DNA from 2 places in the Nocardioides sp. NBC_00850 genome. Region 2 is predicted to be linked to the other one. Evidence: riboswitches for the same ligand, from Rfam matches in the RefSeq annotation. Region 2 holds a riboswitch; the other holds the start of a gene.
The links. Region 2 has a riboswitch for cyclic di-AMP ahead of OH802_RS26255 (C40 family peptidase). Riboswitches for the same ligand answer to the same signal wherever they lie in the genome.

Region 1 (6,059 bases), 440 kb from region 2:
GCCGGCCCAGCGAGGTGAACCCGAGCACGCAGGCGACCACCAGGGAGACGACGAGCGAGGCCCGGCTGATCCAGCGAGCGGTGCCGGAGTAGGCCAGCATCCGCTCGAGCTCCTCGGGCGTGAACACGTCACGCTCGTCGGGCAGGTCGAGCGCGCCGCCCGGGTAGGGGTGCCACGGGATCAACGTCCAGGCGAGCACCACGAACGCCACCGCCCCGAGGACGAGAACCACCCAGGACGTACGCCGCGTTGCACTCATTTCTGCCCCCGTCATCGAGCCGAGTGTGACAGACGGGTCCGCCAGCGGGCGGTCAGCTCGTCCTCCCCGAAGCCGAAGCTTGCCTGCAGCGCCTTCTCCAAGCCGATGCCGCGCCCGGTCTCCTCGTAGAGGTCGACCAGGGCCTGCTCGCCGCCGGCCTCGGCGAGCACCTCGCAGGCGAGCCAGGCGGCTTCGTACTCGGCGCCGAAGTGCTCCGAGCGGGTGTTGAACTCGGCCTTGCCCGGCAGGTGTTCGGGGGCGCCGTCCTCGCGTACCTGAGCGAGGATCTGGCCTGCGGTCTTCGACAGTGGCAGCTTGGTGTCGCGGAGCGCGACGTAATCGGCGAAGCCCTCGACCAGCCACATCGGCCGGCGGGTGTTGGTCGCGGCGTCGGTGGCCGCGTGGGTGGCCTCATGGGTGATGACGATCTGGGCGCCGGGGGCATCGAGGTCGCCGATAACGCCCTGGTCGACCCATACGTGCAGCGGGGTCCCGGCCTTCGTGGACCCATCGACGGTCGCGGTCACCGCCGCGACGGCGGTGTAGGTGCCCGGCTGCGCGCCGAGAGCGGAGTCGAGGCCGTTCGCGGGCACCTCGAGGACCAGGCGCGGGTCGTTCCAGGGGATCACCTTGCGGACCCCAGCGACGGCGGTGGTGGCCAGCTCGGCGTAGCGGTCGGCGACCTCGGCGGACGCCTGGGCGACCACGAGCGTGGAGCCGGTGCGGCGCACCTCGACCGGGCCGCTGAGCCACAGCGGCAGCCGGGTGCCCTGGGCCGCCGAGAACCCGCTGATCGCGCCCTCGGCGTCGAAGCCGACCTTCAGCTCCTCGGTCAGCGCCGGGTCGCCGGGCGTGCGCCACGACATCTCCACGTCGGCCGTCCAGGAGCCGTCCGGCTCCACGTTGCCCGACTCGGCGACGTACCTCGCGGTGACGTCCCCGATGCCGATGGCCCGGGCGTTGCGCACCGCCACCGAGGCGGCGTCCTCGCCCTCGGGCTCCGCCCCGTCACGTACGCCGTCGACCAGCTCCTCCAGCGAGGCCCGGGCGCCTTCGGTGTCGGCGCGCACGACCGGCGCGCTGCTCGGGGTCGGTGCGACGTACTCGCCACCGCCGGTCAGCCGCCAGCCGACGAACCCGGCGAGCAGCATCACCAGCACGAGCCCGGCCCCGATCAGGGCGGGATGGGCCTGGATGCGGGAAAGAAGAGAGCCGACCGTTCGCACCTGCGAACGATCGGCCTCTTCGGGGTCCTGGGTCAACTCAGCCCGGGCGGACGGCGCCCGTGTAGGGCATCTCGTCCATCGGGGAGACCTTCACACCGGTGCTCGGGTTGGACGCGTGCACGATCATGCCGTTGCCGATGTAGATGCCGACGTGGCTGATCGGGCTGTAGTAGAAGACCAGGTCACCGGGGGCGAGCTGGTCGCGCGAGACCTGGGGTCCGCTGCTGTACTGCGCCGAGGAGGAGTGCGGGAGCGAGACGCCGGCCTGGCCCCAGGCACCCATGGTGAGGCCCGAGCAGTCCCACGACTCGGTGCCGGTGGCGCCGTAGACGTAGGAGTCGCCGACCTGGGCGAGGGCATAGTCGACGGCCACCTTGGCGCGGCCCGAGGGCGGCGGCAGGTTGGAGGGGATGCTGGTGTCGGTGGACTGGAACTCCTCCAGCTCATCGGCCTCCAGCTCGTCGAGCTCGGCCTGGGCCGCCTCGTACTTCTTGTCGATCTCGCTCTTCTTCTGCTGCATGGTCGTCTTGACCTTGGCCATCTGGGACTTGGCGTCCTCGGTGGCCTCGCGGCGGACCTGGAGGGCCTCCGCCTCGGTGTTGTACCGAGCCAGCAGGTCGGCCTGCAGCGCGTTGTAGGACGAGACGGTGGAGAGACCGGCGAGGAACTCCTGCGGGTCCTCGGAGGTGATCACCTGGCCGACGGCAGAGACGTCGGAGCCCTCGAACTGCCGCAGCACGGAGTCACGGAGCTCGGCGCGGATCTTGTCGAGCTCCTTGCTCTGACGCTTCTCGTCGGAGCTGAGGTCGTCGAGCTGGTCCTTGAGGTCCTGAAGCCGCAGCTTGGCGTTGCTGTAGTCCTCGTTGGCCGCCTCGGCCTGGGTGTAGAGCTTGTCGACCTTCTTGCGAACGTCGTCGATGTCAGGGTCTGCCTGGGCGGGGGTCGCTGCGGGAATGATCCCGGCGACACCGATGGCGGCGATGCCGGCTGCTCCGGCAATGAGTCGCTTCCGGTCGCGTGTCACGAGCGGACGGTCTCCTTGTGTGTAGTCGTTGACGCCTACCGGGTGAGCTGACGGGTTCAGGCACGACCTGCCTTACCACCGCTCCTCGATCTGGTCTCCCAGATCGCCCTTGCGGCGGATGCACCCCAGGTGATCGCACTCCGTTTTCGCGGCGTACGACCGGTGTGGTTCCCCGGCTCCTGGCCCGCCCCGAAGCGGGCCTGGACTAAGCGCGACACTCGCGTGGGCCGGTTGACCCACTTCCACGAGCGCCAAGTTCCTGCGCACACTAGCCGACGGCATCCCCCACCTGCCAACCACCCACGCCCAAAAGTTCGGCTACATCCCTTCCACCATGCGCAGCGGCGGGACCAGTCCACCCTCGGCCAGCACGTCGAGCGCCCGGCGCTCGTCGTCCTCGATGGTCAGCTCCGGAGGCGGCCCCAGAAGCACGGTGACCACGCAGTCGTGGCACGCCAGTCCCCGCACGAGGCAGGTGTCACAGTCGATTCTCGTCGTCATGTGAGTGACGGTCTCACCGAGCACCGACATTTTTGCTTTCGCCCGGTTGCGTCCGGCGTGTCACCACCATCGCAGCACGGTATTCAAGGCGGCGATCGCGGACCGGGTCCCTACACTTGGAACATGGAGGTCTCCGCGTACGCGACGCTCCCCGACACGGTCCGGGGGCGCATCGTCGCGCTCACGGCCGGGGTGCTTCCCGACGTGGTGCGCCTGCCGCCCGCGCTCAAGCGGATCGCCGACTTCGCGCCCGCCCGGCGGGCCAAGGCCGGTGGCGCGATGATCGCCTCGGTGCTCGAGAGCGACGACGAGGTCCGGGAGAAGGTCGGCAGCCAGCTGCGACCGGCGTACGTCTCCGAGGGCTCCTCCGACGACGTGGTCCTCCCCGAGGATCCGGCCGAGGCGGCCGCGGTCGTCTGGCTCATCCGCCCCGACGGCTGGGAGGTCTCGCTCAAGGAGGCCCTGGACCGGCTGGAGGCCGCCGCGGTGCCGGTGGTCGACGCCGAGGTCGCCCGGCTGCGCGGCAAGCTCGCCGCGGCCGAGGACGAGCTCCGCGAGGTGCGTGCCGACCGCAAGGCCCGCCTCGACGACCTCAAGGCCGACAACACCGCCCTGCGACGCAAGCTCGGCGAGGCCCGGGCCGCCGCCCGCGAGGCCGGCACGGGGCTGGACGAGGCTCTGACCGAGGCTCGCACGGCGCTCGCCCGCGCCGAGGACGAGCTCGCCGCACGTGACCGCCAGCTGCGGCAGCTCCGCAGCCAGATCGACAAGCTGGAGCGTGAGGCCGCTGCCGAGCGGCGTACGTCCAAGACGGACCGCGAGGATGCCTCGCTGCGGGCCCGGTTCCTGCTCGACACGCTGCTCGACGCGGCCGGGGGCCTGCGTCGCGAGCTGGCGCTGCCGCCGGTCACCGGCACCCCGGGCGAGCGGGTGGAGGCCGAGCTGGCCTCCGCGGACGCCGCCGCCGGTGCGGGGGTCACCAGCAGCGCCCACCTCGAGCAGTTCCTGGCGATGCCGCGGGTCCGGCTGATCGTCGACGGCTACAACGTCTCCAAGGCGCTGTGGCCCGGCTCGGCGCTCGATGCCCAGCGGCTGCGGCTGCTGCGGGCGATCGCGCCGATCGCCGCCCGCACCGGCGCCGAGACGACCGTCGTCTTCGACGCCCACTCCGCATCCGTACGTCCCACCGCGGTGCCTCCGCGCGGCGTCAAGGTCCTCTTCTCCCCCGAGGGCGTCATCGCCGACGACGTCATCCGCGACCTCGTCGACGCCGAGCCCGCCGGCCGCGTGATCCTGGTGGCCACCGACGACGCCGAGGTCGTCAAGGACGTACGCCGCGCCGGCGCGCGCACCGTCCCGCTCTCCTCGCTCTCGCCCCTGCTCGGTTGATCCAGCAGGCTTCCTGCGCCACCCCGGCCTGATTCGATAGGTTCTCCCGACGTTCGAATCATCGGGAGTGGGAGACCAGCGCGTGCGGCACACCCTCAGCGCGATCGCCAGGATGATCCTGTGCGCCGCGGGATTCGTGATGTCCATCTACGGCAGCGTCCAGCTCAACGCCCTCAAGTCCCCGGGATTCCGCGAGCTGCTGCACGAGTCGAGCTTCTGGGTCGCGGCTGTCGGGGGCCTGATGACCGCGATCGCGTTCGAGGCGATGCGACGGGCGCAGGTGCCCGTGGCTCCCGCTCCGCAGCCCGCTGAGCCCGTCACGCCCGTCACACCGGTCACGCCCGTTGCCTCCGAAGAGCCTGCGAAGGACGAGAGGGACGAGCGACCCGCCGATCAGGCCGACAAGCTGAGCCTCGTCGAGGTCGTCGGTCTCGCCGCGGGCGGCGTGATCGGATCGGGCTGGCTCCTGGCCGTTCCCACCCTCCACGAGAGCCTGGGCGAGGCCGCGCTCCTCGGCTGGGCCGCCGGCGGCGTACTCATGCTCACGATCGCGGTCGTGATGGTCGAGTTCGGGCTCATCTCCCAGCGCACCGGCGGGTTGCTGTTCCACCCGCACGACGCCTTCGGGCCGCTGGTGGTGATCATCCTCGCGGCATCCCTGTGGATCTCGTACGCCATCAACCCGGCCGCCCAGGCGGCGGCCGCGGTCAACGGGCTGGCCGAGATCGTCCCCGCCCTGGCCGGCGACGGCGGGCTCACCGGGACCGGATCGACCCTGGCGGTGCTGGTGACCGCCGCGATCATCGCCTTCGTCCTGCTGCCCCGACGGCTCGTCCTCCGCACGAACGCGGCCCTGACGCTGCTCAAGATCGCCATCCCGGTGGTCTTCGTGGTGTGCCTGGCGCTCGCCGTCCCCGCTCCCCTCACCGGCCCCGGACCGGCCGCCGGGCCGACGTCGACCGGCGTACTGAGCGCGCTGATCACCAGCGGCGTGATCTACGCCTACATCGGCTTCCAGGCGCCCCTGGACGTGACCGGCGAGGTCCGTGGCGGCCGTCGCGAGGTGGCCAGGCGGGTGCGCTGGGCGGTCTACGGCACGGTCGTCGGCTCGTTCCTGCTCTACTCCGCCCTCCAGCTGGTCTACGCCGAGCACATGGCCGGCTCCGGGGCCGAGCACGGCACCTCCTACGCTCGCCTGACCGACGCGGCCACGCTGGCCGGGGCGCCGCTCGACTGGCTGGTCGTGCTGGTCCGGATCGCCGCGATCCTGGCCCCGATCGGGTCCGGCATCGTGTTCACCTACGCCCTCAGCCGCGAGGTCTACGCGCTGAGCGCGGAGAGGTACGTCCCCAGCGGCCTGCACGAGCCGCGGGCATCACGGCTCCCCGGCCGCACCGGCGACTCGTTCTGGCTGATCCTGCTCGTGAACCTGGTGCTCGCGCTGGTCGTCCTGGTCGCGGTGGGCGGCGACTGGCAGACCCTGGCCGTGCTCAACACCATCCCGATCCTGATCCTGTACGCAGTCACCTGCGTCGTCCTGGCCGTGCGCTCCGACCTGCTCGGGACGGGTGCCCAGCGGCTCCTCCCGTTCGCGGCGTACGCGGCCTTCGTCGCCATCGCGCTGGTCGTCAACGAGTCCGCGTGGGACCGGGTGTGGAAG
Region 2 (6,059 bases):
GCGCCTCCCGCTGGTGCCTGGTGACCCTCACCGCGGCCGCCGCTGACGCCTGAGGTTCTCGATCGAGGCCCGGTCCCGGCGCGTCGTTTGCACCGACCTAAAGTCTAGTGCTTTAATCGACTTAGTCGCTCGGGCCGGGTAGGCACCTCACCGGGCGGCGCGCGCCGCCGCGGGCACTGAGTCAGAGCAGAGCCGGCTGGCGAGAGCGGGTGGGGTCCTTAGGGATGGGGATCCCACCCGCGACGCGGGACGCGTCGCATCCAGCACCGCGACGCGAGCCAGGCCAGGACGGTTTCGGCGAACTCGGCGGGCTGGTTGCGATGCACGAAGTGACCGACGTCGAAGTGGACGAGGTCGGCCTGCGGAATCCGCTGAGCGACCTTCTCCAGGTCCGACTGCGGGATGTGGCTGTTGCCGCCACCGGCCACGATCAGGGTCGGCATGGGCAGCAGCTCGAGCTGCTCCCACATCCACGCGTCGTACGTCGTCGCTTCGACCAGCAGGGACGCGATGCACTCCCAGTCGTGGGGCATCGACCTGCCCGCGCGCCCGGGCGACCTGCGCTCGCGCGGCGCGGGTGGCACCACGTCCTCGATGATCAGCCGGGAGACCAGGTCGGGCCGGTGCATCGCAACCAGGAGGGCGACGTTGCCGCCGGTCGAGTGCCCGACGACCACGGCACCCGAGATCCCGAGCGCGTCCATCGCCACGATGACGTCGTCGGCGATGAGCCGGTGGGAGTACTCCGAGGCCCAGTCCGAGTCCCCGTGTCCACGCATGTCGAAGGCATGCACCCGGTGGGCGGCTGCGAACGGCGGCACCACACCCTGCCACCGCTTCGCACTGCCTCCGAGCTCGTGCAACAGCACCATCGGCACCCCGTCCTCGGGACCGTAGGCGTCATAGACGTACGCCGCTCCCCGGCCCGGGAGTGGAAGCCTGGTGCGCGTCAGCGCAACCATCAACTCAGTTCTGTTCGGCCTTCTCGGCGCCGCGGCGCCATCGGATGCCGGCCTCGAGGAACCCGTCGATGTCGCCATCGAAGACCGCCTGCGGGTTGCCGGTCTCGTAGGTCGTACGCAGGTCCTTGACGATCTGGTACGGGTTGAGCACGTAGTTGCGCATCTGGTCGCCCCACGAGGCGGCGACGTCACCCTTGAGATCCTTGAGATGGGCCTCCTCCTCGGCCTTCTTCAGCGCGAGGAGCTTGGCCTTGAGGACGATCATCGCGGCGGCCTTGTTCTGCAGCTGCGACTTCTCGTTCTGGCAGGAGACCACGGTGCCGGTCGGGATGTGGGTCAGCCGGACCGCGGAGTCGGTGGTGTTGACCGACTGGCCACCCGGCCCCGAGGAGCGGTAGACGTCGACCTTGATCTCGTTCTCGTCGAGCTCGATCTCGTCGGTCTGCTCCAGCACGGGCACGACCTCGACCGCGGCGAAGGAGGTCTGGCGGCGGCCCTGGTTGTCGAAGGGGCTGATCCGCACCAGACGGTGGGTGCCGGCCTCGACGGAGAGGGTGCCGTAGGCGTAGGGGGCGTGGATCGCGAAGGTGGCGGACTTGAGGCCGGCCTCCTCGGCGTAGGAGGTGTCGAAGACCTCCACCGGGTACTTGTTGCGCTCGGCCCAGCGGACGTACATCCGCATCAGCATCTCGGCGAAGTCGGCGGCGTCGACGCCACCGGCGCCGGAGCGGATCGTCACCAGGGCCTCGCGGGAGTCGTACTCCCCCGAGAGCAGGGTGCGGATCTCCAGGCTCTCGACGGCCTTCTTGACCCGGCCCAGCTCGGCCTCGGATTCGGCGAGCGAGTCGGCGTCGCCCTCCTCCTGGGCCATCTCGACCATCAGGCCGAGGTCCTCGATGCGGGTGCGGAGCTCGGTGAACTTGTTGAGCTCGCCCTGCAGCAGGGAGAGACGGCCGGTGACGCGGGTGGCGTTGTCCTGATCGTCCCAGAGGTCGGGCGCGGCGACCTGCTCGCCGAGGTCGGCGATCTCCTTGCGCATCGCGTCCAGGTCCAGCACCTGGCCGATGGTCTGCATCGTTGCCTGGAGCTGCTTGATCTCGGTGTCGAATTCGGGGCCTGCCACGTCTTACAGGTTACTTGACGCGTGGTACCGCACCCGATTCGCCGACCCCACTGTGCCGACCTCCTCGGGGCTCCGCTTCGGAAAATATGCGCTCGCCCTCCGGTAGGGGAACCGGAGGGCGAGCGCCAGGGGGATATATGGGTCCCGAGACTGTGCCGAAAAGAGGGTCAGGCCTGGTGGGTCGAGCCGGCGAACCAGCCGTCCCAGGCAGCCTCTTCACGAACAGACGCGCCCGGCTTGGGAGCGTGCAGCATGATCGCCTGGCCATTCTCCCAGCGCAGGAAGATGCCGACGTGATAGACGGGGCTACCGAAGAACATCAGGTCGCCGCGCTGGATCTGGTCGTTCGGGATCGTCGGCAGCGCAGCGGCCTGGTCCCGCGAGACCCGGGGAAGCTCGATGCCGGCGGCCCTGAAGGCGTACTGCGTCAGGCCGGAGCAGTCGAACGAGCTCGGACCGGTGGCACCCCAGACGTACGGGTCGCCGATCTGCTCCGAGGCGACACTGATCGCCCGCTCGATCTTGCCCTCCTGGCTCGCGGCGTAGGCCTTCGCCTCTGCCTCGGCCTTCTTCTTCGCCTCCGCGGCCTTCTTGGCGGCGATCGCTGCCTTGCGCTTCGCCTCGGCGGCCTTGCGAGCTGCCTCGGCCTTGCGCTCCTGCACCTCGACAGCCCTCTCGAGCTGCTTGATGTCGGTGAGCATCGCCGTGGGGGTGGCCGAGGCCTCCAGGGTCGGAGCCTCCACCACCTTGGCCGGCGCGACGGTCGACTCGGCGGTGGTGGTGGTCTCGTGGGAGACCGGGGCGGCGTTGGCGGCGGGCACCGCTACCAGGGCACCGGCGGCGATGCCGCTGGCGAGGGTGATGCGGCCGACGAGCTTGCCGTGGCCACTGAGAGATCCTGCGATCGTCCGGGCGATCGAGACGTTCGGCGACCGGAACGGGCGCGGCGTGCCTCGATGGGCAGGATGAGATACGGACTTGGACATGCGTGAGTTCCTTCCCACGCCTGCGAGGTGAGCTGTCGGGTTCGGGCTAGAAGGTTGCCCGGCCATCTGCGATGGCTTCACCCCAAGCGACCGTCCGAGTTAGTCGCGTGGAACTTGGGTCCCCCGCTCCTGTCCCATACGTACTGCTGAGTGTGAGGGTAAAGGGGGTTCAGTAGTAGGGGCCGGCGTCCGGAGGGACAGGATTCGGCGTGTACCGGGGCCGGTCGTGCGTTCTGCACGGCTCATCCAAGGTGACATGCGATCTGGAACGGATCCAATCCCGAATGGCCGAATCTGGAGCACAATCGGCGTGTTCACGCGTGACTTTGCCGTCGTTTGTGAAACATCTCACGCACTGAACACGCATATGACACCGTGTCGAACTTGCGTTTACTCCGCTGCTTCGAGACGGAAACCGACGCCGCGGACGGCGACGACCTTCTCCTGCACACCGGCCGCCTCGAGCTTCTGGCGAAGGCGTCCGACGGTGACGTCGAGCGTCTTGGTCGAGCCGTACCAGTTCTCGTCCCAGACCTCGGCCATCAGCCGGTCACGGGAGACGACCTTGTCGCGGGAGGCGGCCAGGACGGCCAGCAGCGCGAACTCCTTGCCGGTCAGGGTCACCTCGCGCTCGCCGGCGTAGACCCGGTGGGCAGCCACGTCGATGCGCAGGGCGTCGTCGTCGGCGCCGGGCTCGACCGGACCCGAGCGGCGCAGGAGGGCACGGACCCGCGCCTGGAGGACGGCCAGCGCGAACGGTTTGGCCAGGTAGTCGTCGGCACCGGCGTCGAGCCCGACGACCAGGTCGATCTCGGCGTCACGGGCGGTGAGGATCATGATCCCGCCCTCGTAGCCGTTGTCGCGAGCGGCCTTGCAGACCTCGAGCCCGTCCATGTCCGGAAGGCCCAGGTCGAGCAGCACCAGCTCGGCGTCGTACGGAGGTGCCAGCAGCTCCAGCGCCTTCTTGCCGGAGTCGACCCAGGTGACGTCATAGCCCTCACGCTGGAGCGTGCGCACCAGGGGAGCAGCGATGTCCTCTTGGTCTTCTACGACAAGCACGGAGTTCGACATGAAGAGAACAATAGTTACAGCCCCGTAGGGCTTGTGAAGAGATCCCCCCTTTCAGATAAGCGCGTGATCACATCGTTAGGTCCCAGCTGGTCGATACCGAGCGGATCCTCGGCCCCTTCTGAGACCTCGTCCCAGGTGACCGGGGCCGCGACCGTCGGGGTCGCCTTGCCCCGTAGCGAGTAGGGACAGATCGTCGTCTTCGATCCCGAGTTCTGCGACCAGTCCAGGAAAACCTTCCCTGACCTGCGGCTTTTTGTCATCGTCGCGGTGACCTTGCGCGGGTGGGCCTTCTGGAGGTCCTCGGCGATCTCCTTGGCCAGCGCGGTGGCGACGTCCGGTTCGACGGGGTCCGGCAGGGCGGCGTACAGGTGGAGGCCCTTGCTCCCGCTGAGCACCGGGGTCGCGGGTAGGTCACGGGCGGCCAGCGCCTCCCGCACCAGCAGCGCCACCTCGCAGCACTCCTGAAGGCCGGCCGGCTCGCCCGGGTCGAGGTCGATCACGATCCGGTTCGCGCCGGCCGGGGTGCCGTCGGCGCCGACCGTCCACTGGTGGACGTGCAACTCCAGCGCGGAGAGGTTCGCGGCCCAGGTGAGGGCGGCGAGGCTGTCGAGGATCGGAAAGGTGAGTGTTCCCTCCTTGTGGTCGGCGGTTCGGGATCCCGTTGTCGGAACGATGACCGTGCGGACCCAGCTGGGGGTGCCGGCCGGTGCGTTCTTCTCGAAGAACGACATGTCGCCGACGCCGTGCGGCCAGCGGATCCTCGTCACGGCGCGGTCCTGGAGCTGCGGCAGGAGCGCCGGCGCGACCTGGGCGTAGTAGTTGAGCACCTCGCCCTTCGTCATGCCCGTACGTGGATAGAGCACCTTGCTGAGGCTGGTCAGGGTCAGGACCCGGCCGTCGACCTCGACGCGTACCTCTTCTCGTTCGACCATCACAGATCCTCCGGTGAGACGTCGTCCCTGATCCCGATGAAGCTCGGCTGCCTCAGCCGGCCCTTGTAGCTCGCCGCCGCGACGGCGGTGCCGTGGGTCTCCACCTCGACGACGAGGAGCGGCTCGACCCAGTGGGTGCCGCGAGCGTCGACCGGCGGCACTCCCCCGTCGGGGTCGACCTCGGGTCCGGCGAAGGGGCTCCGGCTGGTCTCGCGGAGCAGCTCCCCGAGCCGCTGGGCCCGTTTGCCGGTGATGCCGCTGCCGACCCGCCCGCGGTAGATCAGACCTTCGGGCGTCGGCTGCCCGACGAGCAGAGCGCCGAGACGTTCCGTGCCGCCCTCGGTGCCCACCTCGGGGCGCCAGCCGCCGACCACCAGCGAGGCCCGGTAGCGGTGGGCCAGCTTGATCCAGTCCTTGCTCCGCTCCCCCGGCCGGTAGCGGCTGCCACGACGCTTGGACACGATCCCCTCCAGCCCTTGCGCCCGCGTCACCTCGTGGAGCATTCGGCCGTCGTCGTACGTCGCCGGCACCTGCCACGAGCCCAGGTCGCCTTCGGCATGGACGGCCTCGAGGATCTTGCGGCGCTCGGTCCAGGGCTCCTCGATGAGCAGCCGCCCGTCGAGACGGAGAAGATCGAAGACCATGTACGTCGCGGGGATCTTCTCCGCGAACCGCGCCGCCCGACGGACGTCGCGGTTGTGCATCCGGTCCATGAGCACTCGGAAGTCGGGCAGCCCGGCATCGTTGAGCGCGATCACCTCCCCGTCGACGACGATGTCGCGTTCCGGGCCCGTCGCGATCTCGGGCCAGGCGGGGGTGGCGTCGTTGTCGTTGCGGGTGACGAGGCGGGTCTGCGTACGTCCTTGCCCGGACTCTCCGATGAGGCGGATGCCGTCCCACTTGACCTCGTGGACCCACTCCTCCCCCGGAGGAACGTGGGCGCCAGGGGTGGCGAGCATGGGACGCATGCGTCCATCTTGCTTCA

Region 1: it holds a riboswitch for cyclic di-AMP, as region 2 does, so the genes downstream of both, OH802_RS24165 (NlpC/P60 family protein) here and OH802_RS26255 (C40 family peptidase) in region 2, are expected to answer to the same signal.

Annotation. Positions count from the first base shown of each region.
Region 1 is NZ_CP108845.1:4,978,803-4,984,861, forward strand. Features, by position in the region: gene OH802_RS24155 (M48 family metallopeptidase) at 1-274, opposite strand, end outside; gene OH802_RS24160 (hypothetical protein) at 271-1,485, opposite strand; gene OH802_RS24165 (NlpC/P60 family protein) at 1,523-2,509, opposite strand; cyclic di-AMP (ydaO/yuaA leader) riboswitch at 2,527-2,731, opposite strand; gene OH802_RS24170 (hypothetical protein) at 2,828-3,010, opposite strand; gene OH802_RS24175 (NYN domain-containing protein) at 3,134-4,399, shown strand; gene OH802_RS24180 (APC family permease) at 4,482-6,059, shown strand, end outside.
Region 2 is NZ_CP108845.1:5,419,787-5,425,845, forward strand. Features, by position in the region: gene OH802_RS26240 (hypothetical protein) at 1-53, shown strand, start outside; gene OH802_RS26245 (alpha/beta fold hydrolase) at 219-962, opposite strand; gene prfB (peptide chain release factor 2) at 967-2,085, opposite strand; gene OH802_RS26255 (C40 family peptidase) at 2,253-3,071, opposite strand; cyclic di-AMP (ydaO/yuaA leader) riboswitch at 3,077-3,248, opposite strand; gene OH802_RS26260 (response regulator transcription factor) at 3,462-4,142, opposite strand; gene ligD (non-homologous end-joining DNA ligase) at 4,157-5,074, opposite strand; gene OH802_RS26270 (DNA ligase) at 5,074-6,042, opposite strand.